DNA from 2 places in the Streptomyces sp. V3I8 genome. Region 1 is predicted to be linked to the other one. Evidence: riboswitches for the same ligand, from Rfam matches in the RefSeq annotation. Region 1 holds a riboswitch; the other holds the start of a gene.
The links. A riboswitch is a leader RNA that binds a small molecule or an ion and turns the genes downstream of it on or off. The one in region 1 is predicted to bind glycine.
Positions count from the first base shown of each region.

Region 2: it holds a riboswitch for glycine, as region 1 does, so the genes downstream of both, gcvT (glycine cleavage system aminomethyltransferase GcvT) here and gcvP (aminomethyl-transferring glycine dehydrogenase) in region 1, are expected to answer to the same signal.

Region 1 covers NZ_JAUSZL010000002.1:7,386,204-7,400,679, forward strand. Annotated here, with positions in the region: gene QFZ75_RS32675 (DUF881 domain-containing protein) at 1-737, shown strand, start outside; gene QFZ75_RS32680 (small basic family protein) at 734-1,066, shown strand; gene QFZ75_RS32685 (DUF881 domain-containing protein) at 1,072-1,938, shown strand; gene QFZ75_RS32690 (FHA domain-containing protein) at 2,000-2,971, shown strand; gene QFZ75_RS32695 (MerR family transcriptional regulator) at 3,015-3,749, shown strand; gene QFZ75_RS32700 (bifunctional nuclease family protein) at 3,835-4,308, shown strand; gene QFZ75_RS32705 (MerR family transcriptional regulator) at 4,531-5,163, shown strand; gene QFZ75_RS32710 (DNA polymerase IV) at 5,235-6,650, shown strand; gene QFZ75_RS32715 (PRC-barrel domain-containing protein) at 6,760-7,134, opposite strand; glycine riboswitch at 7,239-7,334, shown strand; gene gcvP (aminomethyl-transferring glycine dehydrogenase) at 7,518-10,403, shown strand; gene QFZ75_RS32725 (DUF5999 family protein) at 10,514-10,717, opposite strand; gene QFZ75_RS32730 (hypothetical protein) at 11,123-11,725, opposite strand; gene QFZ75_RS32735 (glutamate--cysteine ligase) at 12,392-13,912, shown strand; gene QFZ75_RS32740 (substrate-binding domain-containing protein) at 13,928-14,476, opposite strand, start outside.
Region 2 covers NZ_JAUSZL010000002.1:2,792,377-2,806,852, reverse strand. Annotated here, with positions in the region: gene glyA (serine hydroxymethyltransferase) at 1-979, opposite strand, end outside; gene gcvH (glycine cleavage system protein GcvH) at 993-1,376, opposite strand; gene gcvT (glycine cleavage system aminomethyltransferase GcvT) at 1,488-2,615, opposite strand; glycine riboswitch at 2,780-2,895, opposite strand; gene QFZ75_RS12195 (AAA family ATPase) at 3,056-3,742, shown strand; gene QFZ75_RS12190 (enhanced serine sensitivity protein SseB) at 3,783-4,568, shown strand; gene QFZ75_RS12185 (enhanced serine sensitivity protein SseB C-terminal domain-containing protein) at 4,821-5,612, shown strand; gene QFZ75_RS12180 (ABC transporter permease) at 5,973-6,986, shown strand; gene QFZ75_RS12175 (ABC transporter substrate-binding protein) at 7,047-8,837, shown strand; gene QFZ75_RS12170 (ABC transporter permease) at 8,955-9,953, shown strand; gene QFZ75_RS12165 (ABC transporter ATP-binding protein) at 9,950-11,047, shown strand; gene QFZ75_RS12160 (ABC transporter ATP-binding protein) at 11,062-12,303, shown strand; gene QFZ75_RS12155 (trimeric intracellular cation channel family protein) at 12,382-13,044, shown strand; gene QFZ75_RS12150 (thioesterase family protein) at 13,135-14,016, shown strand; gene QFZ75_RS12145 (TetR family transcriptional regulator) at 14,270-14,476, opposite strand, start outside.

The DNA of each region.
Region 1 (14,476 bases):
GGACGCTGCGGGCCAAGCTCGGCCTCGCGGCCGGTCTGGTGCTCGCCGCGCTCGTCGTGACCGTGGGTGCGGCGCAGGCGCGGATAGCGGCACCGGTCATCGCCAAGGAGCGCGGGGAACTCATCGACCGTATCGACCGGCAGACGTCGGCGGCCGAGAAACTCGAGGACGGCATCGACGAACTCCGTGACGACGTCGGTGCCCGGCAGCGTGAGGCGTTGCAGAAGCACGGCGGTGACCAGGGCGAACTGGTGGGCATCCTGGCCGGAGCCGTCGAGGTGCACGGACCCGGCGTGAAACTCGTCGTGGACGACGCGAAGGAAGCCGACCACGGCGGTGACGGGGACGCGCGGGAGACCTCCGGCTTCTCCGACACCGGACGCGTACGCGACCGCGACATGCAGCGCGTGGTCAACGGCCTGTGGGAGTCGGGTGCCGAGGCCGTCACGATCAACGGGCAGCGGCTCACCGCCCTGTCCGCGATCAGGGCCGCGGGTGACGCGATACTGGTCGACAACAAGCCGCTGGTACCGCCGTACACGGTGCTGGCCGTGGGGGACGGCGAGAAACTGGGCAGCGCGTTCCGCGACAGCGGTGACGGGCAGTATCTGGACGCCCTGCGGAAGAACTTCGCTATCAGGACCAGTCTGTCCGTCGAGGACGAGGTCCGGCTGCCCGCAGCCTCGAGTGTGATCGTACGAACAGCACAACCCAGCACAGAGAAAGGCACATCGTGATCGCCGTACTGGGCCTCGTCGTGGGAGTCGTGGCCGGACTGCTGGTCCGGCCCGAGGTTCCGGCGGTGGTCGAGCCCTATCTTCCGATCGCCGTCGTCGCGGCGCTCGACGCCGTGTTCGGAGGTCTGCGGGCGATGCTCGACGGCATCTTCGACGACAAGGTCTTCGTGGTGTCGTTCCTGTCCAACGTCGTGGTGGCCGCGCTGATCGTCTTCCTGGGCGACAAGCTGGGTGTGGGTGCCCAGTTGTCCACGGGCGTCGTGGTCGTCCTCGGTATCCGCATCTTCTCCAACGCCGCGGCGATCCGCCGGCACGTCTTCCGGGCGTGAGGCGGATGAGCGGCAAGGACGGAACGCCGGGGACCTCCGGGAACCCGCTGCGCAGGGAACTGCCCGACGAGGTCGCGGCGCAGGCCCCGGCCGAAGGCGCCGAGCCCGGGACGCCGGTGGCCGCAGCCGAGCGGGGCGGGCCGCCCGCGCTCACCGGCCGCCAGCGGCTGGTGAAGGGCCTGTGGCCGCCGCGGGTGTCCCGCGCGCAACTCATCGTCGCGCTCCTGCTGTTCGGCCTCGGCTTCGGCCTGGCCGTCCAGGTGGCGTCCACCAGCGACGACGACGGCGCCCTGCGCGGCGCGCGCCAGGAGGATCTCGTACGTATCCTCGATGAACTCGACGACCGTACACAGCGTCTGGAAGAGGAGAAGCAGGGGCTCGAGGACCAGCGCACCGAGCTGGAGAACAGCTCGGACCAGGCCGAGGAGGCCCGCAAGCAGACGGCCGAGAAGGAGAAGCAACTCGGCATCCTGGCGGGCACCGTGGCGGCGCAGGGCCCCGGCATCACACTGACGATCGACGACGAGAAGGGGACGGTCGAGGCCGACAAGCTGCTCGACGCGATCCAGGAGCTGCGCGCGGCCGGCGCGGAGGCGATCCAGGTCAACGGTGTACGGATCGTCGCCGGTACTTATCTGACGGATGAGAGCGGGGGAGTCGCGGTGGACGGGAACAAGATCAGCGCCCCCTATCGTTTCAAGGTCATCGGCAAGCCTCAGGACCTCGAACCGGCGCTCAACATCCCTGGCGGAGTGGTGCAGACTCTGGAGAAGGAGCAGGCCACTGTCACGGTGGACCGCATCGACAAGATCGTCGTGGACGCCTTGCGACCGGCGAAGCAGCCTGACTACGCTCGGTCGTCCTCCCAGTGAGCCGGGGGCGCTTGGGGATCGTTCCGCAAGGGCATGAGCTTGCGGGGGGTCGGCGCACCGATTGGCTGGTGCGTGGTGGAAACTGTCTGGTGGATACGGACGTTGTGAGGGTGTCCGGCTCGACCGGTGTGTGCAATCAGGGTTCGTCCTGCCCCACGGGCGGGTCTGTTTCGGTCAAGGGGAATCGCCCGTGAAGTTGTTTGCGAAGTTGTTCGGCAAGAGCGCACGAGACGGTGGCGACAACGCCACCGCCCGCCATCGCGCACCGCGTCCCTCGGAGGGTGAGGGGCAGGCGGACCGCCCGCTGTTCCGGGACCAGGTCGGTGGGCCGGACGGTGACATTTCCGGTGGTCAGGGCGCGCCGTCTGTTGACCCTGCCCAGTCGGGGCGCATAGGTTTCGGGGATCCGTCAGCCTCAGGTGCGGGTGGAGGTTTCGGCTCCGACCCGTACGCGACCACTACCTCGGCGGGGCAGCCGCAACAGGAGGATCCGTCCATGTCGGCCCTGGTGTGTACGAGGTGCGGCAACCGCAACGCGGAAGCGAGCCGCTTCTGCTCCAACTGCGGTGCTCCGCTGCGGGCCGGAGCGACTCCGGAGCGTCCGTCGGAGACCACTTCGACGATCTCCATCTCCGGTCTCGAGGCGTACGACGCCGAGGTGACCGGCCAGACGCAGATGCCGATGCTGTCCCCGGAGGCGCAGGCCGCCGTCGACGCACTGCCGCTCGGCTCGGCGCTCCTGGTGGTGCGGCGGGGCCCCAACTCGGGCAGCCGCTTCCTGCTGGACGGCGAGCTGACCACGGCCGGCCGTCATCCGCAGAGCGACATCTTCCTGGACGACGTGACCGTGTCGCGCCGCCACGTGGAGTTCCGCCGTGAACCCGACGGTTCGTTCACGGTGGCGGACGTCGGCAGCCTCAACGGCACCTACGTCAACCGGGAGCGGATCGACCGGGTCCCCCTGTCGAACGGCGACGAGGTGCAGATCGGCAAGTACCGGCTGGTCTTCTACGCGAGCCAGCGGGGCATCTGACCCTCACCCAGACTTTGTCCGGGGAGACCCCCAGGGAAGGTCCATGCTTCGAACACCGAGCGGCGGCGCCGGACACGGCGCCGCCGCCACGGACGGTGCTCTGATGAGTATCGGCACCGTGCTGAACGCGCTGCGTGACGAATTCCCCGAAGTCACCGTCTCGAAGATCCGGTTCCTGGAGTCCGAGGGGCTCATCGAGCCGCAGCGGACCCCTTCCGGATACCGGAAGTTCAGTCCCGACGACGTGGAGCGTCTGGGGCACGTCCTGCGGATGCAGCGGGACCACTACCTGCCCCTGAAGGTGATCCGCAAGCACCTGGACGCCATGGGGCGGGGTGAGGCGGTCCCCCTGCCCTCCACGGGACCTCAGAGCGACAACGAGGCCCCCAGTGATCCCGAGGGGCCCGTGGTGGCCCGGATCGGGCGGGCCGAGCTGCTGGCCGCCGCGGAGATCGGCGAGCGGGAACTCGACGAGTGGGAGTCGTACGGGCTCATCACGCCCCTGCCGGACGGCGTGTACGACGCCGAGGCGGTCACCGTGGCCGCGCTGGTCACCGAACTCGGACGGTTCGGGATCGAACCGCGGCACTTGCGTGCCGTCAAGGCCGCCGCCGACCGGGAGGCCGGACTCGTGGACCAGGTGGTGGCGCCCCTGCGGCTGCACCGCAACCCGCAGACCAGGGCACACGCACAGGCGCGCACCAAGGAGCTCGCGGGGCTCGCGGTGAAGCTGCACGCCGCCCTGGTGCAGTCCGCGCTCGGGGTGCGGCTGCCCTGATCCGGCGCGTCGCGGGAGGCGTGGGATAGGGCACCATTCCGTGCTCGACTACCCAAAGGTGCCGGGCACGGCCTAGGGTTGCTGTGTGAACGAGCTCGACGTCGTAGGTGTCCGGGTGGAAATGCCCTCCAACCAACCGATCGTGCTCCTGCGTGAAGTGGGAGGCGACCGTTACCTCCCCATCTGGATCGGTCCGGGGGAGGCGACGGCGATCGCCTTCGCACAGCAGGGCATGGCCCCCGCACGACCGCTGACCCACGACCTGTTCAAGGACGTGCTGGAGGCCGTCGGCCAGGAGCTGACCGAAGTGCGCATCACGGATCTGCGGGAGGGTGTCTTCTACGCGGAACTGGTGTTCGCCAGCGGGGTCGAGGTCAGTGCCCGGCCGTCCGACGCCATAGCGCTGGCGCTGCGCACCGGAACGCCCATCTACGGCAGTGACGGGGTCCTGGACGACGCCGGCATCGCGATCCCGGACGAGCAGGAGGACGAGGTGGAGAAGTTCCGCGAGTTCCTCGACCAGATCTCGCCCGAGGACTTCGGGACCAACAGCCAGTGACGGCGTGATGCCGTCGCGCAGCGGCCGATGACCCTCCGGGAACGCCGGACGACGGACCGTACCGCGGTCGTCCTGGGGGCATTCGGCTAGCCTTTCCCCGCAGCGGGGCACGGGAAACCACTCTCAGGGTGATTATCACCCGGCGTGCCGAGTGTGGCGATCGTTGACGCGCCCCTGGTGACTGCCTACCGTCGTGAAGGCAGGTCAAGGACGGAGGTCGGCGTGAGAAGCAGCGGCGACGGTACGGCTGGGGGTGCTCCCGGACGCGGTCCGGGAGAGAGCGGCCCGTACCCGCTTCAGAGCAGCGCGGCCGATCACGTACAGCGGCCGAAAGCAGTGTCGGGGGGCGGCGAGGTGGCGCCCGCGGAGATCGGTTATCGCGGTCCCACGGCGTGTGCAGCCGCGGGGATCACCTATCGGCAGTTGGATTACTGGGCCAGGACGGGGCTCGTCGAGCCGAGCGTGCGGCCCGCCCACGGATCGGGGACGCAGCGCCTCTACAGCTTCCGGGACGTGGTCGTCCTGAAGATCGTCAAGCGGTTCCTCGACACGGGGGTCTCGCTGCAGAACATCCGCACCACGGTGCGGCACCTCGCGGAGCGCGGCGCCTGCGACCTGGAGCGCATGACGCTGATGAGCGACGGCGCGACGGTCTACGAGTGCACCTCGCCCGACGAGGTGCACGCGCTGCTGCAGGGCGGACAGGGCATCTTCGGCATCGCCGTGGGCGTGGTGTGGCGAGATGTGGAGAGCGCGCTCTCGCAGCTGCACGGGGAGCGCGTCGACACGGGGGAGACGCTCGTCCGGCCCAATCCGGCGGACGAGCTGGCGCGGCGGCGCAATCGGGCCGTCTGAACCGGATGTCCGGTCGGGAGCTGTCCGGTCGTGACGGGGCATTGTCAGTGGCGTAGGGCAGCATCGAAGACGTGAGAGCCGCGCCCACGATCCTGCATCTCGACATGGACGCCTTCTTCGCCTCGGCGGAGCAGGCGGCCAAGCCGAGTCTGCGCGGGAAAGCGGTCGTCGTGGGCGGCCTCGGGCCGCGTGGTGTCGTCGCCACCTGCTCCTACGAGGCGCGGGTCTTCGGGGTGCATTCGGCGATGCCCATGGCGCAGGCCCGACGGCTGGCACCGAACGCCGCCTACCTCGTACCGCGCTTCGGGCTCTACCGGGAGATCAGCGAGCAGGTGATGCGGCTGCTGCGGGAGCTGTCGCCGCTGGTGGAGCCGCTGAGCCTGGACGAGGCGTTCGTGGACCTGGAGGCCGGGCAGGCGGCCTGGGACGAGGGATCGGCCCTGCTGGCCGCGAGGAAGCTGCGTGCGGACATCCGGGCCGTCACGGGGCTCACCGGGTCCGTGGGGCTCGCGGGCTCCAAGATGCTGGCGAAGATCGCCTCGGAGCGGGCCAAGCCGGACGGGCTCGTGCTCATAGAGCCGGGCACCGAGCGGGCGCTGCTCGCTCCCCTGTCGGTACGCATCCTGCCGGGCGTCGGGCCGGCCACGGGGGACCACCTGCGGCGGGGTGGGATCAGCACGGTCGGGGAGATCGCCGAGGCGGGCGAGGACGAGCTCGTACGGCTGCTGGGGAAGGCGCACGGGACCGCGCTGTACGCCATGGCGCTGGCCCGCGACCGGCGGCCCGTGGTGGCCGAGCGGGACACCAAGTCGGTGTCGGTCGAGGACACGTACGACGTGGACATCCATGACCGGGCGCGGGTGCGGATGGAGGTGCAGCGGCTGGCCGACCGGTGTGTCCAGCGGTTGCGGGGGGCGCGTCTGTCGGGGCGGACCATCGTGCTGAAGGTGCGGCGGTACGACTTCTCCACGCTGACCCGGTCCGAGACGTTGCGGGGGCCCACGGACGATCCGGCGGTGGTGCGGGAGGCGGCCGCGCGGCTGCTGGAGGCCGTGGACACCACGGGGGGTGTGCGGCTGCTGGGGGTCGGGGTTTCCGGGCTTGCCGATTACACGCAGGAGGATCTGTTCGCGCAGGCGCGGGTCGGTGTCGTGCGGGAGGAGGAGGCGCCGGTGTCCGGCGGCCCCGAGGAGGCCGGGGCGGTCACGGCCTTCGCCGAGGAGCCTTCGGTGCCTTCGCCCGCGGAGCGGTTGTGGCGGGCGGGGCATGACGTCCGGCATGCGGAGTTCGGGCACGGGTGGGTGCAGGGGAGCGGGCTGGGGCGGGTGACCGTGCGGTTCGAGACGCCGTTCTCCGGGCCGGGGCGGGTGAAGACGTTCCGGGTCGATGATCCGGCGTTGGAGGTGGCGGAGCCGTTGCCGTTGGTCGAGGGGCTGCCTTCGGCGTCGCCTGCCGTATCGCCTGCGGCGGCTTTGGAGGAGGGGTGACCGTGGCGTTCTCGGGTGCGGGGCCGTCGTGGCTGGTCGCGCGGTTCCCCGCGCCCCTGAAAGGCCGAAGGCTGCGCCGTTCTCCGCCTCCCTCGGTGGGTGAGAGGGGTCAGGGGGTGTCCTCGGTGTTGGCCAGCCTGCCGAAGGTGTGGTCGGGGAACGGTGGGGCCGGGGAGACGTCCAGGGCGTAGTGGTGGTAGAGCTGGAGTTCCTGTTCGGGGGAGAGGTGGCGGCCCACGCCGAAGTCGGGGGCGTCCTTGATCAGGGAGCGTTCGAACGGGATGCGCAGGGAGCCGTCGACCAGTTCGCTGGGTTCCAGGGGGACGAAGGCGTCCCGGCTGAAGAGGCCGGTGCGTATGGCCGCCCACTCGGGTGTGCCGGTCGCGTCGTCGAGGTAGACCTCGTCGACGGTGCCGATCTTCGCGCCGTTGCGATCGAACGCCTTGCGGCCTATCAGGTTGCGCGGATCGATGTCGCTCTGCACGGTCCCTCCAGCTGCTCGCAACTCATCCGTAAGCACTACGAAAGAGCACTTTGGGGGAGGCGGCCACTCGAGGGACCCCCGCTGGTACGCTGGTCAACGGCTGCTGACCCCGTGCGGGAGAGCCCTCCGGAGGTCATCGGGGGCGCCGAAGGAGCAAATCCTCCCCGGAATCTCTCAGGCACACGTACCGCATGGACGAGGTCACTCTGGAAAGCAGAGCGGTGTTCGAGTATTCGACGGGTTCCGCTCTCACCGACGGTGAAAGCCGGAGCGCCCCGCGGCGCCCCGGTGAAGCTCTCAGGTCGAGATGACAGAGGGGGAGGCCGTTCGGGCAACCACGCCGTGGTGCCCCTCGAAGGTCGTCGGACCAGGAGGCCTCCGCAATGACCGCCCATCGTATTCCGCTCTCCGAGCTCGAACAGGGAATCCCCTTCGAGCAGCGTCACATCGGGCCCGACTCCGAGGCCCGCGCCAAGATGCTCGCGCAGGTGGGGTACGGCTCGCTCGACGAGCTGACGGCCGCCGCGGTGCCGGACGTGATCAAGAACGTCGGCTCGCTCGCACTGCCGGACGCGCGCACCGAGGCCGAGGTGCTGGCCGAACTGCGTTCCCTCGCGGACCGCAACGAAGTGCTGGGCTCCATGATCGGGCTCGGTTACTACGGCACGTTCACGCCGCCCGTCATCCTGCGCAACGTGATGGAGAGCCCGGCCTGGTACACGGCGTACACGCCCTACCAGCCCGAGATCTCGCAGGGGCGCCTGGAAGCGCTGCTCAACTTCCAGACCATGGTCGCCGAGCTGACCGGACTGCCGACCTCCGGCGCCTCGCTGCTCGACGAGGGGACGGCCGCCGCCGAGGCCATGGCGCTGTCGCGGCGCATGGGGAAGAACAAGAAGGGCCTCTTCCTCATCGACGCGGACACCATGCCGCAGACCGTCGCGGTGATACGGACGCGGGCCGAGCCCACCGGTGTCGAGGTCGTCGTCGCGGACCTGAGCGACGGCATCCCCGACGGGCTCGCGGAGCGGGAGATCAACGGTGTGCTGCTGCAGTACCCCGGCGCCTCCGGTGCCGTACGGGACCTGAAGCCCGTCGTCGGGCAGGCGCACGAGCTGGGCGCGGTCGTCACCGTCGCCGCCGACCTGCTCGCCCTGACGCTGCTCACCTCGCCCGGTGAACTGGGCGCCGACATCGCCGTCGGCACGACGCAGCGTTTCGGTGTCCCGATGGGCTTCGGCGGGCCGCACGCCGGATACATGGCCGTGCGCGAGAAGTTCGCGCGCAGCCTGCCCGGCCGGCTCGTCGGCGTCTCGGTCGACGCGGACGGCAACAAGGCGTACCGGCTCGCCCTGCAGACGCGCGAGCAGCACATCCGCCGGGAGAAGGCGACCAGCAACATCTGCACGGCCCAGGTGCTGCTCGCCGTGATGGCCGGGATGTACGCCGTCTACCACGGTCCCGAGGGACTGAAGGGCATCGCCCGGCGTACCCACCGGTACGCCACGATCCTCGCCGCGGGCCTGAGCGCGGGCGGTGTCGAGGTCGTCCACGAGGCGTACTTCGACACCCTCACCGTGCGGGTGCCGGGCCGCGCCGCGGACGTGCTCGCGGCCGCCCGTCAGGGAGGGGTCAACCTCCACCTGGTGGACGCGGACCACCTGTCCCTCTCCTGCGACGAGACGACCACGCGGGCCCAGCTGGACGCCGTCTGGGCGGCGTTCGGCGTCGACGGCGACGTGGCGGCGCTGGACACGACGGCACAGGACACGCTGCCGGCCCCGCTGCTGCGCACCGACGAGTACCTCACGCATCCGGTCTTCCACCAGTACCGCTCGGAGACCGCGATGCTGCGCTACCTGCGCCGGCTCGCGGACCGCGACTACGCGCTCGACCGGGGCATGATCCCGCTCGGCTCGTGCACCATGAAACTGAACGCGACCACCGAGATGGAGCCGGTCACCTGGCCCGAGTTCGGGCAGCTGCACCCCTTCGCGCCCGCCGAGCAGGCGCAGGGCTACCTCACGCTCATCCGTGAGCTCGAGGAGCGGCTCGCCGAGGTCACCGGCTACGACAACGTGTCGCTCCAGCCCAACGCCGGTTCGCAGGGCGAACTGGCCGGTCTGCTGGCCGTCCGCGGGTACCACCGCGCCAACGGCGACGAGCAGCGCACCGTCTGCCTGATCCCGTCGTCCGCGCACGGCACGAACGCGGCGAGCGCGGTGATGGCCGGTATGAAGGTCGTCGTCGTGAAGACCGCCGAGGACGGCGAGATCGACGTCGAGGACCTGCGGGCCAAGATCGAGCAGTACCGCGACGAGCTGTCCGTGCTGATGATCACGTACCCCTCGACGCACGGGGTGTTCGAGGAGCACGTCGCCGACATCTGCGCGCAGGTGCACGAGGCCGGCGGCCAGGTCTACGTGGACGGCGCCAACCTCAACGCGCTGGTCGGGCTGGCCAGGCCGGGCCACTTCGGCGGCGACGTCTCGCACCTCAACCTGCACAAGACGTTCTGCATCCCGCACGGCGGCGGCGGTCCGGGTGTGGGCCCGGTCGGGGTGCGCGCCCACCTGGCGCCGTACCTGCCCAACCACCCGCTGCAGCCCGCCGCGGGCCCCGAGACGGGCGTGGGGCCGGTCTCCGCGGCTCCCTGGGGCTCCGCGGGCATCCTGCCCATCTCCTGGGCGTACGTCCGGCTCATGGGCGCTGAAGGGCTCAAGCGGGCCACGCAGGTCGCCGTGCTCAGCGCCAACTACGTGGCCAAGCGCCTGGAGCCGCACTTCCCGGTCCTCTACACGGGGCCCGGCGGGCTGGTGGCGCACGAGTGCATCATCGACCTGCGGCCGCTCACCAAGGCGACCGGCGTGAGCGTCGACGACGTCGCCAAGCGGCTCATCGACCACGGGTTCCACGCGCCGACGATGTCCTTCCCGGTGGCCGGCACGCTGATGATCGAGCCCACCGAGAGCGAGGACCTCGTCGAGCTCGACCGGTTCTGCGACGCGATGATCGCCATACGCGCGGAGATCGAGAAGGTCGGCTCGGGCGAGTGGGCGGCGGACGACAACCCGCTGCGCAACGCCCCGCACACGGCGGCCGCGCTCGGCGGCGCGTGGGAGCACGCGTACAGCCGTGAGGAGGCCGTCTTCCCCGCCGGGGTCTCGGCCGCCGACAAGTACTGGCCGCCGGTGCGCCGGATCGACCAGGCGTACGGCGACCGGAACCTGGTCTGCTCCTGCCCGCCGCTGGACGCCTACGAGGACTGACCGCCCGGGAGGGCGCGGCCATGCGTCGGGGCCGGTACCGGGATCGCTCCCGGGCCGGCCCCTCAGGTGTCCGGGCGGCCTGCCCCGCCGCCCGTGGTGCGCCGTGCCGCTCAGGCAGCCGTCATCACGTCCATGGCCGGCGGCCGGTGCGGAGCGATGATCCGGCCGTCCGGCAGGATCTCACCGGTGTCCTCGAAGAGCAGGACGCCGTTGCACAGCAGACTCCATCCCTGCTCCGGGTGGTGCGCCACGAGAAGCGCTGCCTCCCGGTCGGCGGAGTCGGCTGTCGGGCACGGTCGCTGGTGCTGGCACATTGATGGGATCTTTCGCTTCGGTGTGAGCTCGGTGATCGATGTGTGATCTGTCCCGCGGCTCGAACTGGTGTCCATAACCGCCCCCCGTTTGTCAGATGGTCCGGAACCCAGTGTTGCCCTACGGACGTCAATCCGCAGGGATTTGACGTCAGCACTTCTCACAGGTTGATGACGCATCACCCGTGCGGACGGTTCATCTCAACTGGGCTGTCCCTTCGGGTGGTTCGCCATGGCCGGATGGGGCTAGTCCGTACGGACCGGGGGTGCGCTGCGTCTCCCCGGCGTCACTTTGGGCAACCCCCGCCCCGAGGGGCCGCCGGACTCGGGTCGCTGCGAGGACGTTCACGCACGGCACCGTGCCCCGCGGCCCGGGTGGGGCCGCGGGGCACGCGGGACGGAGCGCGCTCAGGCGGGTGAGCCGAGCAGCGGTGTGGGCGTCGTGGCGGGCGCGGGCGTGAGCCGGTGGGTCAGCACGGGCAGCAGTTCGCCCGCGCGGTGCGGACGGTGCGCCGCGATGCCGGGCGGGGCCGGCGCCAGGGGCACCAGCAGGTCGGTGGCGGCGAGGCGGCCTCCGGCGCCGTCGGCCGTGAGATCGCCGTGCAGCCAGAGTGTGAGCATGTAGAGCCCGGGTACCGAGAGCAGACGTGGCTGGTACGCCCCCGGCATCGTCTCCGCCTGACGCAGGGCGCGTTCGGTCGCGGTGACGTACGGGCCCTCGAAGAAATGGGAGAAGGTCCAGCCGTCGGGCGTCAGCCTGGTCTCCGCGGCCGCTACGGCGCGTTCGTGGCAGTGGACGAGGAAGCGCCACCCGGCGAGCCGGGTGGCCGAGGTGCCCGCCGGGGTGATCCGGTCGAGCACATGGACGGGCAGGGGGAGTTCGGCGGTGAGGGGTCCCTGGGCGGTGCGGAGGGACGGGGTGCGGGCTTCACGGACCGCGGTCGGGGAACCGAGGGCCGTGAGGACGGTGCGCAGTGCCGGCGCGGGAGCCGGAGGGACGTGCAGCGGCATGGTGGGTCGCCTCTCATTCGACAGGCATGGTGACGCGGGGGGCGGGGGCGGACGACGCTGTCAGCTCTCTGGATCAAAGGGGCGGGGGTGCGGGGCCGGTCGTCGGAGGGACGCCTGGTGCGCGGTGTCCGGCATGCGTGCTCGCCGAGTCGCCGGAGGGTCCTGGTGGCCGGGCCACGAGGTTCCCTCCGGCGCGCCTGCGCTCGCACGCACCGGACGCCGCGCGGCTCGTCCTTCGGCGAAGACGTCACTTCGACGACAGGTCCTGCGACCGCGGGCGCCAACTCTGTGCCTCGTTCGCGAAGTTTATACGACGTGTGTTCAGGCGGTGTTTCGGCTAGCTGTTCCGCACATTAAGTGCAAGAGGCAATTAGGTCGTCGTGAGGGGCGTTTGGCTGTGCTTCCCGGCGGGTACGCGTCGATGACCTCGGAATACTTCGCCGAAGCGGACGGCCGGTTCGCGTCGGCGTTTTTCACGACAGTGTCGACCTTCGGTAAAAGCACTGTCCCATGCCTGGTGAATGTGCCCGGAGAAAGCTGAGTCCAGAGTAGTGCCCAGGGCGCCGCCCTGGGAGTTATCGATCACATTGGCTGGGCATCATCCCCGGTGACCCGGTACGGCAGCGGCCGGTTCTTCGGGCTGCCCAGTCGAGGAGGGAAGCTTCGATGGGGGAGAAGGTCGTGGCGGGGACGATCGGTCTGTCCGACCGCCGACGGTACCGAGAAAAACTCCAGCAGTGTCTGGAGGGGCTGGCGCGGTTGCTGGAGGAGAAGAAGTTCGACCGCCCCAAAAATCTCATGGGCATGGAGATCGAGCTCAATCTCGCGGGGCCCGACGGCTCACCGAGGATGATGAATGCGCAAGTGCTCGAGCGCATCGCCAGTCACGATTTCCAAACAGAACTCGCCATGTTCAATCTGGAAGTCAACATTGCCCCCCACCGGCTGGAGGGCCGGGTATTCGACCGGCTCGCCGAGGAGTTGCGCACCTCCCTCGCGTATGCCCACCGGAAGGCGAACGAGGTCGATGCCGGGATCGTGATGGTCGGCATCCTGCCGACCCTCACCCGTGACGACCTGGTCTCCGCGAACCTCTCCGACGTGGACCGCTACACGCTGCTCAACGACCAGATCGTGGCGGCCCGCGGGGAGGACTTCACCCTGGACATCGAGGGCGTGGAGCGGCTCAGCTGCACCTCGGCCTCCATCGCGCCCGAAGCGGCCTGCACCTCGGTGCAGTTGCACCTCCAGGTGACCCCCGACCGGTTCGCCGACGTGTGGAACGCCGCGCAGGCCACCGCGGCGGCACAGATCGCGGTCGGCGCCAACTCGCCGTTCCTCTTCGGCCGTGAGCTGTGGCGCGAGTCGCGGCCCCCGCTGTTCCTGCAGTCCACGGACACCCGGCCGCCCGAACTGCAGGCGCAGGGAGTGCGGCCGCGCACCTGGTTCGGCGAGCGCTGGATCTCCTCGGCGTACGACCTCTTCGAGGAGAACCTGCGCTACTTCCCTCCGCTGCTGCCCATCCGCGACGAGGAGGACCCGATACGCGTCCTCGACGAGGGCGGCACCCCCAAGCTCGCCGAACTCGTCCTGCACAACGGCACCGTGTACCGCTGGAACCGGCCGGTGTACGACATCGAGGACGGCGTCCCGCACCTGCGCGTCGAGAACCGCGTGCTGCCCGCCGGTCCCACCGTGATCGACACGGTCGCCAACGCGGTCTTCTACTACGGGCTCGTCCGGGCCCTCGCCACGGAGGCGCGGCCGGTCTGGAGCCGGCTGCCCTTCGAGGCCGCGGCGGCCAATTTCGAGCAGGCCTGCCGTTACGGTATCGACGCGAAGCTGGAGTGGCCGCGGCGCGGCCGGCACGGCGGGGTCGCGCAGGTGCCCGCGGTGCAGCTGGTACGGGAGGAGCTGCTGCCGCTCGCGGCGGAGGGCCTGGACGCATGGGGTGTCGAGCCGGCCGACCGCGACCTCTACCTCGGGGTGATCGAGGAGCGCTGCAAGCGGGGCGTCAACGGGGCTTCCTGGCAGTCCCGTACGTTCCACGAGGCGCTGGAGGGCGGCCTGGACCGGGACGCGGCGCTGGCCGCCACGACCAGGCGGTACAGCGAGCTGATGCACCTCGGCGAGCCGGTGCACACCTGGCCGGTCGGGCTGCCGGACCCGGCCGTTCCGCCGAGCTGACGGGGCGGCGGGCGGTCAGTTCCTGTCGCCCGCCCGTACGACGGCCTTCAGGATGACCGAGTGGATCTGGGACGGGTCGGTGACCAGGTGTCCCGATCCGCCGGTGGCCGCGGCGATCTCGTCCAGCTCCTTCTTGTCGGCCTCGGGGCCCACGGCGATCGCGATCAGCGGTACGGGGCGCTCCGGGTCGGCGAGCCTGCGCAGAGCGGCGACCAGGCCGGAGCGCGAGATGCTGCCGGGATCCTGGTTGACGCCGTCGGTCAGCAGGACCACGGCGTTGAACTTGCCCTTGGTGTAGGAGGCCGTCGCCGCCCTGTACGCGGCCAGGGTGGTGTCGTACAGGCCGGTCTCGCCGTGCGGGACCGGCTTCAGGTCGCTGAAGGCCGCCGACAGGAGGTCCCGCTGGGTGGTGCCGGCCACCCGGTCGCCCAGCCGGCCGGTCGGCACGAGGACGCGGTAGTCGCGCTTGCCGTCGAGCTCGGTGGAGAACTTCCACAGCCCGATCTCGTCCTCCGGGGTGAAGGTGGCCAGTGCCTGGAGCAGCGCCGCCCTGGTCACGTCCAT
Region 2 (14,476 bases), 4.6 Mb from region 1:
CGCGCAGGTCGACCAGGAGCAGGTGCACGTCGGTGCCGCCGGACAGGACGTTCACCCCGGCCTCGCGGGCGTCCGGCGCGGTGAGCCGCTCGGCGAGGATCCGCGCGCCCTCGACGGTACGGGCCTGGCGCTCGCGGAACTCCTCCGTGGCGGCGACCTTGAAGGAGACCGCCTTGGCCGCGATCACGTGCTCCAGGGGGCCGCCCTGGAAGCCCGGGAAGACGGACGAGTTCAGCTTCTTGGCGAAGGCCTTCTTCGCGAGGATGATGCCGCCGCGGGGCCCGCCCAGCGTCTTGTGGGTGGTGGAGGTGACCACGTCCGCGTACTCCACCGGGTTCGGGTGGAGGCCGGCCGCGACCAGGCCCGCGAAGTGCGCCATGTCGACCCACAGGTACGCCTCGACCTCGTCCGCGATGCGGCGGAACTCGGCGAAGTCCAGCTGGCGCGGGTACGCCGACCAGCCCGCGATGATCACCTTGGGGCGGTGCTCCTTGGCCAGCCGCTCGACCTCGGCCATGTCGACCAGGCCGGCGTCGTCCACGTGGTAGGCGACCACGTCGAACTGCTTGCCGGAGAAGTTCAGCCGCATCCCGTGGGTCAGGTGGCCGCCGTGGGCCAGGTCGAGACCGAGGATGGTGTCACCGGGCTGGGCCAGCGCGAAGAGCGCGGCCTGGTTGGCGGAGGCGCCCGAGTGCGGCTGGACGTTGGCGTACTCGGCGCCGAACAGCTCCTTGACCCGGTCGATGGCGATCTGCTCGGTGACGTCGACGTGCTCGCAGCCGCCGTAGTAGCGGCGGCCCGGGTAGCCCTCGGCGTACTTGTTGGTGAGGACCGAGCCCTGGGCCTCCATGACCGCGACCGGAGCGAAGTTCTCCGAGGCGATCATCTCCAGGGTGGACTGCTGGCGGTGCAGCTCGGCGTCGAGGGCGGCGGCGACGTCCGGGTCGAGTTCGTGCAGGGGCGTGTTCAGAAGCGACATCGGTCACAAGTCCTTAGGAGCCGGAGCCGGAGAATTCGGTGTACTCGTCCGCGGAGAGCAGGTCGCCCGGCTCGTCCGCCACCCGCACCCTGAACAGCCAGCCGCCCTCGAAGGGGGCGGTGTTCACGAGCGCGGGGTCGTCCACGACGTCCTGGTTGATCTCGGTGATCTCACCGGTGACGGGGGAGTACAGGTCGCTCACGGACTTGGTCGACTCCAGCTCGCCGCAGGTCTCGCCCGCGGTCACCGTGTCACCGACCTCCGGGAGCTGGACGAACACGACATCGCCGAGCGCGTTGGCCGCGTGCTCCGTGATGCCGACCGTCGAGACGCCGTCCTCGGCGCCCGACAGCCACTCGTGCTCCTTGCTGTAGCGCAGCTGCTGGGGGTTGCTCATGGCTTGAATTCTCCTGTACGCCGGGGAGTGCTGATGCGGTGGGACCGGGATGGACCGGGCGATGTGCCCCAGGTCACCGGGTGGCTCACTTCTGACGCCGGTGGACCGGTGTCACTTCTGGCGCTTGTAGAACGGCAGCGCCACGACCTCGTACGGTTCGTGGGTGCCCCGGATGTCGACGCCGACCCCGGTGCTGCCCGGCGCGCCGTGCGCGGCGTCGACGTACGCCATCGCGATCGGCCTGCCGAGCGTCGGGGAGGGCGCCCCGGAGGTGACCTCGCCGACGACCCGGTCGCCGGCGACGACGGGGTATCCGGCGCGCGGGACCCGGCGGCCCTCGGCGACCAGCCCGACGAGGACGCGCGGGGGCTCGGACTCGGCGCGGGCGGCGGCCTCGGACAGCGCCTGGCGGCCCACGAAGTCGCCGTCCTTCTCGAACTTCACGACCCGGCCGAGCCCCGCGTCGAACGGGGTGAGCGAGGTGGTCAGCTCGTGCCCGTACAGCGGCATGCCGGCCTCCAGGCGCAGCGTGTCGCGGCAGGACAGCCCGCAGGGGGCGAGCCCGGCCGGGGCTCCCGCCTCGGTCAGCGCCTGCCACAGCTTCCCGGCGTCGGCCGGGGCCACGAACAGCTCGAAGCCGTCCTCGCCCGTGTAGCCGGTGCGCGCGATCAGGGCCGGGACCCCGGCGACGGTGCCGGGCAGGCCGGCGTAGTACTTCAGGCCGTCCAGGTCGGCGTCGGTCAGGGACTTCAGGATGCCGGGGGACTCGGGGCCCTGGACGGCGAGCAGGGCGTACGCGTCGCGGTCGTCGCGCACCTCGGCGTCGAAGCCCCCGGCGCGCTCCACGAGGGCGTCCAGGACCACCTGGGCGTTGGAGGCGTTCGCCACGACCAGGTACTCGGTGTCGGCGAGGCGGTAGACGATCAGGTCGTCGAGGATGCCGCCGTCGGCCCGGCAGATCATGGTGTAGCGGGCGCGGCCGGTCTTCACCCCGCCGATGTTGCCGACCAGGGCGAAGTCGAGGAGGGCGGCGGCCTGCGGTCCGCTCACGGTGATCTCGCCCATGTGGGAGAGGTCGAAGAGGCCGGCCCGGGTACGGACGGCGAGGTGCTCGTCGCGCTCGGAGCCGTACCGCAGGGGCATGTCCCAGCCGGCGAAGTCGGTCATCGTCGCGCCGAGCGAGCGGTGCAGGGCATCGAGCGCGGTGCGGCGCGGTTCAACAGAGGCGTTGCTGCTCATCGGCTGGGGCTCCCAAGGCATGACGGCGAGGTCGTTCCTCCCCATCTGTCATCAGAAACCTGAGAGGTTCGCCGTGACCACCATGGACACGGTGGTCACCGACTTGCACCTTGGGTGGGACCGGCGGCCTGGCTGACAGGTGACGGCCCGCTTTTCAGATGTGCCTCGCCCGCGCGGTAACGGGGACCTGAGAGATTCAAGGGAGGGACTTGCTCCTTCGGCGCCCGGGCACTCGTACACCTGCGTGTACATGTACCCGGAACTCTCCCGCGCGGATTCAAGCGGCCGGTATGCAGTTGGCGGGCACATCATTGCACGCCTCTCGAAAACGCACGCCCCCGGCGATCTGTGACGGGGCTGTGGCAGGACGAGAACAGAAATCGGGGGACCGGCGCATTACCTTCTCTTTACACTCGACGGGGGATGGGTCTCCCGACCCCATGGGGAGGACGATCAGGGTGAACAGGACCAGGGCGTACGCGACCGGCTCGGGCATCGCGGTGCCCAAGCAGCCCCCCGCCCCGGCCAGGGAGGCGTGCGGCCCGTTCCCGGTGCCGGTCGTCCGTGACCTGCGGGACCGTGCGGGCCACAGCCCGCACGGTCTGCGGTTCGGGGCGGCCGACCTGGTCGTGGTCACGGGTCTGCCGGGCAGCGGCAAGTCGACCCTGATGCGCCGGGCGGTGACCGGCCGCCGCATCGACTCCCAGGACACCCGCGACCGCTGGGACGCCCGCCTGGCCCGCTTCCTGCCGTACGCGGTCTACCGGCCCCTGGTGCGCGCCGCGCACTACGCGGGCCTGCGCCGGGCCCTGCGCTCCGGCGAGGGCGTCGTCGTGCACGACTGCGGTACGCAGGCCTGGGTGCGCAGCTGGCTCGCCCGCGACGCCCGGCGCCGCGGCGCCGCCCTGCACCTGCTGCTCCTCGACGTCGACCCCGGCACGGCGCTGGACGGCCAGCGCGAGCGCGGCCGCGGCGTCTCGCGGTACGCGTTCGCGCGGCACCGCGGCGCGGTCGCCCGGCTGCTGCGGTCCGTGGAGAAGGGCGAGCTGCCCGACGGCTGCGGTTCCGCGGTGCTCGTCGACCGGGCCGCGGTGGACGTGCTGCGGCGCATCGATTTCGGCGACTAACCTCGTCAACCGCACACGGCGGTACGAGCAGGCGGTGGAGATGGACTTCCCGGCACAGGACATTCCGGCACAGGCGCACCCCCATGCGGGCTGGCCCGGCAACGAGTTGGAGGAGGTGCTCGCCGCCTCCCTGGGGCTCCCGCCGTCACCCTCGACGGGCGCCCGCATCGTCGAGACCGCCGGGCGCGGTTTCCTCTGGGTGCCGCTGCCCGAGGGGGGCGGCCCGCACAGCGGCCCGCTCGACCTGCCCACGATCGAGCTCGGCGGGCAGGCGTACGTGCCGGTCTTCACCTCCGAGCAGCAGTTCCGCCAGGTCGTCGGCGACCACCTGGCGTACACCGTGGCGCCCGCCGTCGAGTTCGCGCGCGGTCTGCCGCCCCAGGTGGGCATCGCGCTCAACCCGGGCGGCACGGTCGGGGTGCCGCTGCCCCCGCCCGCCGTCGCCGAGCTGTGCCGGACGGGCCGCACCGAGCTGGACGGACCCGCGAGCGGCGGCCGGGTACGGCTGTTCCAGCCCGACTGGCAGGACGACCCGCTGGACTTCCTGGCCGCGGCCTCGGCGGAGTTCGACGGGTCCGGCACCGTGCTGAGCGCCCGGCGCTGCCTGGCGAGCATCGAGGGCGGCGACACGGTGATGTTCGTCGGCATCGAGACGGTCCACTGGGACGAGTCCGCCCGCACGCTCCCGCTCGACGCCCTGGGCCGGGCGCTGGGCCGCGCCCCGGTGGCCCACCCGGTGAGCCTGGTCTTCCTGGACGTGGCCCAGGACCCGGTGGCCGACTGGCTCCGGCACCGCGTCCACCCGTTCTACACCCGCACCTTCTGAGCCCTCCCGGAAGGGGTGGCGCCCGGAAGGGGCGCGGGGAACCGCGCGGCCGACCCCCACCGGCCCGCAGTCGACACACCACGGAGCGTCCCGGGCTCTCCACACCAAACCCGGCGGAGCGCAACGGTGCTGTCCGGATCGACACTTAAGCTGGTTTCATGGCTCGTCGGGGTGGTGCGACGTTCAAGCGAACGCGGCACCCCGCCGAAGGGAAACCCGTATGTCGGGGATGTCGCGAAGGGGCGGTAGAAGGTGAGCGCGTCGGGCACGGCCGCGGCCGGGCAGGTCGAGCACATGCTGCGCCAGGTGACGCCCGGGCGTTACGACGCCTACGAGGCGCTCCTGCGCGCCCTCGCGACGCCGTCGTCCGGCCAGGTCTGGATGCTGCTCTGGCACGGCCAGGCCGGCTCCCCGGACGCCCAGTACGGGAACATGGAGGTCGACGGCTTCGGCTACGCCCCCTGTGTGACCTCCGCCCAGGAGCTCTCGGCCAGCGGCTGGAACCGGTCGTACGAGGTCGTCGACGGGCTGGACGTGGCCCGCACCCTCTACCCCGACCACTTCGGCCTCTGGCTGAACCCGCACGCGCCGGGCGGCGGTGTCGGCATCCCCTGGCTGGATCTGCGCCGTATCGCCACCGGTCTGGAGCGGCAGCCCGCCGGCCCGCTGCGGCTGTCCGAGCCGGGCATCGAGATCCCGCAGTTCTACGCCCTGCTCACGCAGAACGCGCACCGGACCACCGCCGTCCGCTCACTGCGCCGCGCCTGGGTGCAGCCCGCGCTCGGGGCGCCGTACCTCGCCATCGGGCTCGACGTGTACGACACCAGCCCGCCCGCGGTGGACTCGGTGCGGGCGATGATGCAGCAGTCCATCGGCGCGGTGCCGGACGGGCTGCCGGTGTCGACCGTCGCGATGTCGGACGCGTACGACCCGGTGGCGCTGTGGCTGCGCGCCAACGCCCGGCCGTTCTACGACCGCGAGGCGCACGCGGCGCCCGTGCAGGCTCCGGCGGCAGGCGGTTACGGAGCACCCGGCGCGTACTGAGATGATCCGGGTGGACGGAGTCCGTCCGGAGGAGTCCAACCAGTGGAGCACCTGCTCCCACACCCGTACCACCGTTGGTCGGAATGTCCCGATCTACGCGGGTAAATGGGTTGCGAGGCACCTTTCGCCCCAAGTGTCATGTGTCCGCCCCCCGTTACCCGGCGTTCGGATAACGGAACCCTCCTGACGGCATCACGGTTGCGCATCCATTCGCCGCCAGGTCTGGCTTCAGATCACCGAGGCGTTGAAGACTCCCCGTCCAGGGGGTTTAAACCTCCAGATGTGTACGACGGACTGATCACGCCGCTACAGCGGCAAGCGTGGGCCGGCTACCGCCGGTTGAGAGGGGTCCCTGCCACGATGACGGCACCATTGCACGAGCCGACGGCCGAAGTCGCGCCGAGCGCGGCCGAGGAGGCGGCGCTCGTTGCCGGCTCCGCCGAGGCGAAGGCGGTACAAGGACGTTCCCTCAGCCGCATCGCCTGGGAGCGCCTGAAGCGCGACAAGCTGGCTCTGGCGGGCGGCATGGTCGTCATCTTGCTGATCCTGGTCGCGGTGTTCGCCCCGCTGATCGCGAGCCTGGTCGGCCAGGACCCCGAGACGCACCACGAGGAGCTGATCGACCCCCTCTTCTCGACCCCCACCGGATCCTTCGGCGGTATGAGCGGCGACCACCTCCTGGGTGTCGAACCCGTCAGCGGCCGCGACATCTTCGCCCGGATCGTCTACGGGGCGCGGATCTCCCTGCTGGTCGGCTTCCTGTCGGCCCTGGTGGCCGTGGTGCTCGGCACGATCCTCGGCGTGCTCGCCGGCTTCTTCGGCGGCTGGGTCGACGCGGCCGTCAGCCGCGTGATGGACGGCCTGCTGGCCTTCCCGCAGCTGCTCTTCATCATCGCGCTGGTCTCGGTCATGCCGAACGAGATGCTGGGTCTGACCGGCACCGGCGTGCGCCTGTTCGTGATGATCCTGGTGATCGGCTTCTTCGGCTGGCCCTACGTCGGCCGCGTGGTGCGCGGCCAGACGCTCTCCCTGCGTGAACGCGAGTACGTGGAGGCCGCGCGCAGTCTCGGAGCCGGACGGTTCTACATCCTGTTCAAGGAGCTGCTGCCCAACCTGGTCGCGCCGATCATCGTCTACACGACGATGATGATCCCGACCAACATCCTCACGGAGGCGGCGCTCAGCTTCCTGGGCGTCGGCGTCAAGCCGCCCACCGCCTCGTGGGGCCAGATGCTCTCCTCTGCGATCGACTACTACGACTCGGACCCGATGTACATGGTCATCCCGGGTGTAGCGATCTTCATCACCGTGCTCTCCTTCAACCTCTTCGGCGACGGCGTACGCGATGCGCTCGACCCGAAGGGCTCCCGCTAACTGCCGTACCCCCATGGGCCTGTCATCTGTCGACGGGCCGCTACATATCGGAGGATCCGAGTGAGTACCCAACGCACCACAGGGCGGCGCAAGCAGGCCGTGGCGGCCGCAGCCGTGGTCGCTGCACTGCTGTCCACGGCGGCGTGCGGCGGTGGCGACGACAACAACGAGGGCGGTTCGAAGAGCGGCGCGGCCGGCTTCGACGCCGCGAACAACAAGGTCGCCCAGGCCTCCCTCGCCAAGAAGGGCGGCACGCTGAAGTTCGCGGCCGCCCAGGACGCCGACTCGTGGGACACCACGCGCGGTTACTACGGCTTCATGTGGAACTTCAGCCGGTACTACAGCCGCCAGCTGGTGACCAACGCGACGGAGCCGGGTGCCAAGGGTGCCGCGGTCACGCCGGACCTCGCCGAGAAGACGGCGAAGATCTCCGACGACGGCAAGACCTACACGTACACGCTGCGTGACGGCGTCACCTGGGAGGATGGCAAGCCCATCACCTCCAAGGACGTCAAGTACGGCATCGAGCGCGCGTGGGCGCAGGACGTGCTCTCCGGCGGTCCGATCTACCTTCAGCAGGTCCTCGACCCGAAGAAGGAGTACAAGGGCCCGTACAAGGACAAGTCCGCGGACAAGCTGGGTCTGAAGGCGATCGAGACGCCGGACGACAAGACGGTCGTCTTCAAGCTGCCCGAGGCGAACTCGGACTTCGAGGAGATGCTCGCGCTGACCTCGGCGTCCCCGGTCCGCCAGGACAAGGACACCAAGTCCAAGTACGGCCTGAAGCCGTTCTCGTCCGGCCCGTACAAGTTCCAGTCGTACACGCCGAACAAGAGCCTGATCCTGGTCCGCAACCCCGAGTGGAAGCAGGCCTCGGACCCGGTCCGCAAGGCGTACCCGGACAAGATCACGGTCAACTTCTTCACCAACGCCAATGACATGGACCAGCGCCTGATCAACGGCGACTACGACCTGGACCTCGGTCAGACCGGTCTCTCCCCGCAGGGCCGCACCAACGCCCTGAAGCAGCACAAGGAGAACCTGGACAACCCGGTCTCCGGCTACATCCGCTACGCGGTCTTCCCGCAGAGCGTCAAGCCGTTCGACAACGAGCACTGCCGCAAGGCCGTGATCTACGGTGCCGACCACGAGTCGCTCCAGACCGCTCGTGGCGGCCCGGTCGCCGGTGGTGACATCGGTACGAACATGCTGCCGCCGTCGGTCCCGGGCTCCGAGGGTCAGAAGTACGACCCGTACGAGTCGGCCACGACGAACAAGAACGGCAACGTCGCCAAGGCCAAGGAAGAGCTCAAGGCCTGCGGCAAGCCGAACGGCTTCAAGACCACCATCGCGGTCCGCAACAACAAGCCCGTCGAGGTCGCCACGGCCGAGTCCCTCCAGGCCTCGCTGAAGAAGGTCGGCATCACCGTCGACATCGACCAGTTCGACGGCGCCCAGACCACCGGCATCATCGGTAGCCCCTCGAACGTGAAGAAGAAGGGCTACGGCATCATCATCATGGGCTGGGGCCCGGACTTCCCGTCCGTCCAGGGCTACGGTCTGCCCCTGTGGAGCAGCGACTACATCCTTGAGAGCGGCAACAACAACTTCGCCCTGATCAAGGACAAGGCCATCGACGGGCTCTTCAAGGACTACACCAAGGAGCTCGACGACACGAAGAAGGCCGCGATCTCCACGGAGATCAACCACAAGGTCATGGAGGGCGGTTACTACCTGCCCTTCGTCTTCGAGAAGTTCATCAACTGGCGCTCCAACCGTCTGGCGAACGTCTACACGACCGACGGTTACAGCGGTCAGTACGACTTCGTCAACCTCGGCCTGAAGAAGTAACACCGACCGGCGCACCCGCCATACGGCACGAAAGGCAGGTGAAGGCCGGCGCGGCGTGACCCGCGGGCCACCGGAAGACCTCCGGTGGCCCGCGGCACCGCCGCCGGGCCGAGAGCAGTGCTCGCATACCTCATCAGGCGGCTCTTCGCCGCCGCAGTGATGCTGGTGGTCATCATTCTGGTGGTCTTCGGCATCTTCTTCCTCGTCCCCCGCTGGGCGGGCGTGGACCCGGCCACGATGTTCGTCGGCAAGCAGGCGGACCCTGCGGCCATCGAGGCCGTGCGGCAGAAGCTCGGTCTGGCAGACCCGATCTTCGCCCAGGTCTGGGAGTTCTTCAAAGGCCTGTTCGTAGGCCGTACGTACTCCGGTGGCGGCGACGTCACGAAGTGCGCGGCCCCCTGCTTCGGCTACTCCTTCCGCAGCGAGCAGGCCATCTGGCCGGTGCTCACCGACCGCTTCCCAGTGACCCTGGCCCTCGCGCTCGGTGCCGCCGTCCTGTGGCTGATCTTCGGTGTCGCGGCGGGTGTGCTGTCCGCGCTCAAGCGCGGTTCCCTCTGGGACCGCGGTGCGATGATCATCGCCCTCGGCGGCGTCTCGCTCCCCATCTACTTCACCGGTCTGCTGTCGCTCGCGATCTTCAGTTACGGGCTGGGCTGGATCGACGCCCAGTACGTGCCCCTCGAAGAGAGCTTCTCCGGCTGGTTCGGCGGCATGATCCTGCCCTGGGTCACGCTCGCCTTCCTGTACGCCGCGATGTACGCCCGCATCACCAGAGCCACCATGCTGGAGGTCCTGGGCGAGGACTACATCCGCACGGCCCGCGCCAAGGGCCTGACCGAACCCGTCGTCATCGGCAAGCACGCGATGCGTTCCACCATGACGCCGATCCTCACGATGCTCGGCATGGACCTCGGTGCGCTCATCGGTGGCGCGATCCTCACCGAGACCACCTTCAGCCTTCCCGGCCTCGGCCAGGCGGTGCTCAAGGCGATCAGCGACAAGGACCTGCCCGTCATCCTGGGCGTCACGCTGATCACCTCGCTCGCGGTGATCATCGCGAACCTGCTGGTGGACCTGCTGTACGCCGTGATCGACCCCCGAGTGAGGCTCTCATGACCGAACTCAGCAAGAGTGGAGCCGCGGTCGGCGAACCCGTCAAGGGTTCGCCCGCCCCCTCCGCCTTCCTCGAAGTCCGCGACCTCAAGGTGCACTTCCCGACCGACGACGGCCTGGTCAAGTCCGTCGACGGACTCAGCTTCTCGCTGGAGAAGGGCAAGACCCTCGGCATCGTGGGCGAGTCGGGTTCGGGCAAGTCGGTGACCTCGCTCGGCATCATGGGCCTGCACACCGCCGGCCAGTACGGCAAGCGCAAGGCCCAGATCTCCGGCGAGATCTGGCTGGACGGCACGGAACTGCTCTCCGCCGACCCCGACCACGTGCGCAAGCTGCGTGGCCGCGAGATGGCGATGATCTTCCAGGACCCGCTGTCGGCGCTGCACCCGTACTACACGATCGGCCACCAGATCGTGGAGGCCTACCGGATCCACCACAAGGTCGACAAGAAGACGGCCCGCAGGCGGGCGGTCGAGATGCTCGACCGCGTCGGCATCCCGCAGCCCGACAAGCGCGTCGACAGCTACCCGCACGAGTTCTCGGGCGGTATGCGTCAGCGCGCGATGATCGCGATGTCGCTGGTCAACAACCCCGAGCTGCTGATCGCGGACGAGCCGACGACCGCCCTGGACGTGACCGTCCAGGCGCAGATCCTCGACCTCATCCGGGACCTGCAGAAGGAGTTCGGCTCCGCGGTCATCGTCATCACCCACGACCTGGGCGTCGTCGCCGAACTCTCCGACGACATCCTGGTGATGTACGGCGGGCGCTGCATCGAGCGGGGTCCGGCCGAGAAGGTCTTCTACGAGCCCAAGCACCCCTACACCTGGGGTCTGCTGGGCTCCATGCCGCGGCTCGACCGTGAGCAGACCGAACGGCTGATCCCGGTCAAGGGCTCCCCGCCCTCGCTGATCAACCTCCCGTCGGGCTGCGCGTTCAACCCGCGCTGCGCGTACGCGGACGTCCCCAAGGACAACGTCACCCGTACGGTCCGCCCCGAGCTGTCCGAGGTCGGCGACCAGCACTGGGCCGCCTGCCACATGACGCAGGCGCAGCGGGAGCGGATCTGGACCGAAGAGATTGCGCCCAAGCTGTGAGCGAGGACAAAGCAGTGACCCCTTCCGCGCAGAGTGGCGGCGCGACCCTCTCCAGGGACGCCGCTCCCGGTGAGACGCTCCTGAAGGTGACGGGGCTGCAGAAGCACTTCCCGATCCGCAAGGGCCTGCTCCAGCGGCAGGTCGGCGCGGTGCGGGCGGTCGACGGCCTCGACTTCGAGGTCAAGTCCGGCGAGACCCTGGGTGTCGTGGGCGAGTCCGGCTGCGGCAAGTCGACGATGGGCCGGCTGATCACGCGGCTGCTCGAACCGACCGCGGGCACCGTGGAGTTCGAGGGCAAGGACATCACGCACCTCGGCGTCGGCGCGATGCGCCCGCTGCGCCGTGACGTCCAGATGATCTTCCAGGACCCGTACTCGTCGCTGAACCCGCGCCACACCATCGGCACGATCGTCAGCGCCCCCTTCAAGCTCCAGGGCGTCACGCCCGAGGGCGGTGTCAAGAAGGAGGTCCAGCGGCTGCTGTCGGTGGTCGGTCTCAGCCCCGAGCACTACAACCGCTACCCGCACGAGTTCTCCGGCGGCCAGCGCCAGCGCATCGGCATCGCCCGCGCGCTCGCGCTCAACCCGAAGATGGTCGTGGCGGACGAGCCGGTCTCCGCGCTCGACGTGTCGATCCAGGCACAGGTGGTGAACCTGCTGGACGACCTCCAGCAGGAGCTCGGCCTCACCTACGTGATCATCGCGCACGACCTGTCCGTCGTGCGTCACGTCTCGGACCGTATCGCCGTGATGTACCTCGGCAAGATCGTCGAGCTGGCCGACCGCGACTCGCTGTACAAGGCGCCGATGCACCCGTACACCAAGGCGCTCATGTCGGCGGTGCCGATCCCGGACCCGCGGCGCAAGTCGGCCAAGAGCGAGCGCATCCTGCTCCAGGGCGACGTGCCCTCGCCGATCTCGCCGCCGAGCGGCTGCCGCTTCCACACGCGGTGCTGGAAGGCCACGCAGATCTGCACCACGACCGAGCCGCCGCTCCTGGAGCTGAAGCCCGGTCAGCAGGTCGCCTGCCACCACCCGGAGAACTTCGAGGACCAGGCGCCGCAGGACACCGTCCTGCTGACCGTCGCGAAGCGGGCGGCGGAGCTGGTGGCCGACGAGGTCCTCGCGGAGTCCGCGGCCACCTCGGCCGCGGTCGCGGCGGAGGTCGCGGAGACCGCCCCGGTGGCGAAGACCCCGGTGGCGGAGGCTCCCGTCAAGGAGACCCCCGTCAAGGAGACTCCCGCCGAGGAGAAGTAAGCGGTAGAGAAGTAAGCAGCACCGAGCCCCCGCCTTGCAATGTAAGGCGGGGGCTCGGTGCTGGGTGAGAATGTCGAGGTGTTCCAGCAACTCTTCACTCCCTCCGTCCAGCACACGCTCGACCTGGTCGGCATCTTCGTCTTCGCGATCTCGGGCGCGCTGCTGGCCGTGCGCAAGAACTTCGACGTGTTCGGCATCGCGGTCCTCGCCGAGGTCACCGCGCTGGGCGGCGGGCTGTTCCGCGACCTGATCATCGGGGCCGTGCCGCCCGCGGCCTTCACCGACCTCGGATACTTCCTCACCCCGCTCCTCGCCACCGTGCTCGTGTTCTTCCTGCACCCGGAGGTGGAGCGGATCCAGCTCGGGGTGAACGTCTTCGACGCGGCCGGCCTCGGCCTCTTCTGCGTCTCCGGCACGACGAAGGCGTACGAGTACGGGCTCGGCCTCACCGCCTCCGCGACCCTGGGCCTGGCCACGGCGGTCGGTGGCGGTGTGCTGCGGGACGTGCTCGCCAACGAGGTGCCGTCGCTGCTGCGCTGGGACCGCGACCTGTACGCGGTGCCGGCCATCGTCGGCGCCACGATGGTCGTCCTGTGCCTCCGCCACGACGTGCTGACCCCCTTCACCTCGGCGCTCGCCGTCGCCACCGCCTTCGCGCTGCGGCTGCTCGCGATGCGGTACCACTGGCGCGCGCCCCGGGCGTGGAACCGGCGCTCGACGGCGGTCGAGGTACCGGACTGAACCGGAGGGCCCGTGTTCCTCGGACTCGTGTTCATGTGAAGGAAACAGAAAAAGCTACTGCTTAGTAATTGCCTGTTGTACCGTGCAGGCATGCCAGAAGCAGCTTCCGCGCACGCGACCCGCGCCAGGATCGGCGACAGCGAGTTCGACCGCGACACCGCGGTCGCCCGACGCGAACCCGGCGTCTACGACATCGACCTGTCCGCCGGGTGGACGATCATCAACGCCGTCAACGGCGGCTACCTCCTCGCCGTCCTGGGCCGCGCGCTCGCGGACGCCCTGCCGCATCCCGACCCGTTCACGATCTCCGCGCACTACCTGACCGCGTCCCAGCCGGGCCCCGCGGTCGTGCGCACCGAGGTCGTGCGCACCGGCCGCACCCTCTCCACCGGCCAGGCGTCCCTGTTCCAGTACGACGACGAGGGCCGCGAGATCGAGCGCATCCGCGTGCTCGCCTCCTACGGGGACCTCGACAGCCTGCCCGACGACGTCCGTACGACCGCGACGCCGCCCGCGATCCCGCCGATGGACCAGTGCTTCGGCGCGGCGGACAGCCCCGGTGGCGCCCCCGTCCCCGGCAGTTCCGCCATCACCGACCGGCTGATGCTCAAGCTCGACCCCGCCACGCTCGGCTGGGCCCTCGGCTCGCCGTCCGGCCGGGGGGAGATGCGGGCCTGGTTCGGTCTCGCCGACGGCCGTGACGCCGACCCCCTCTCCCTGCTCCTCGCGGTGGACGCGCTGCCGCCGACCGCCTTCGAGCTCGGTCTGTCCGGCTGGGTGCCGACCGTCGAGCTGACCGTGCACGTACGTGCCCGTCCGGCGCCGGGCCCCCTGCGGGTCTCCGTCACCACGCGCAACCTGGCCGGGGGCTTCCTGGAGGAGGACGCGGAGGTCTGGGACGGTGCGGACCGGCTCGTCGCCCAGTCCCGCCAGCTGGCCCGCGTACGGCTGAGCCCGCGCAAGGGGAATTGAGCCGCCCTCCACCCGGCCACAGGCGGGGCACACCGGGGCCCGAGCGGGGCGCCGTCGGGGATGCCGTCAGGGGTGCCCGGCGGTGGACCTGGGGGCCCGGGCGGCGGCCGGGGCGGCGGCTGCGGCCCCGGCGGCCGGCAGGGCAGCAGGCCCAGCAGGCGCAGGCGCAGGGCCAGGGCGTAGGGCTGGAGCGCAGGACTCAGGGGCGCGTACGAACTTTCGTACGCGCCCTTCGCGCTGCGTGGGCCGGGCGTCAGTCCAGCCAGTGGCGGCGGCCGATGCTGATCAGCCGCATCCGGCGCCCGGCCACCCGGGCCACCTGTTCCTGTTCCTCCGGGGCCGCCTCCAGGAACGTGCCGGCGGTCATCAGCATCTGGTCGACGTACAGTCCGGCGAGCATCAGCAGATCGCCGTCGCTCCAGCCGGCCGACTCCGGCTGCCCGGCCAGTTCGGCCTTCAC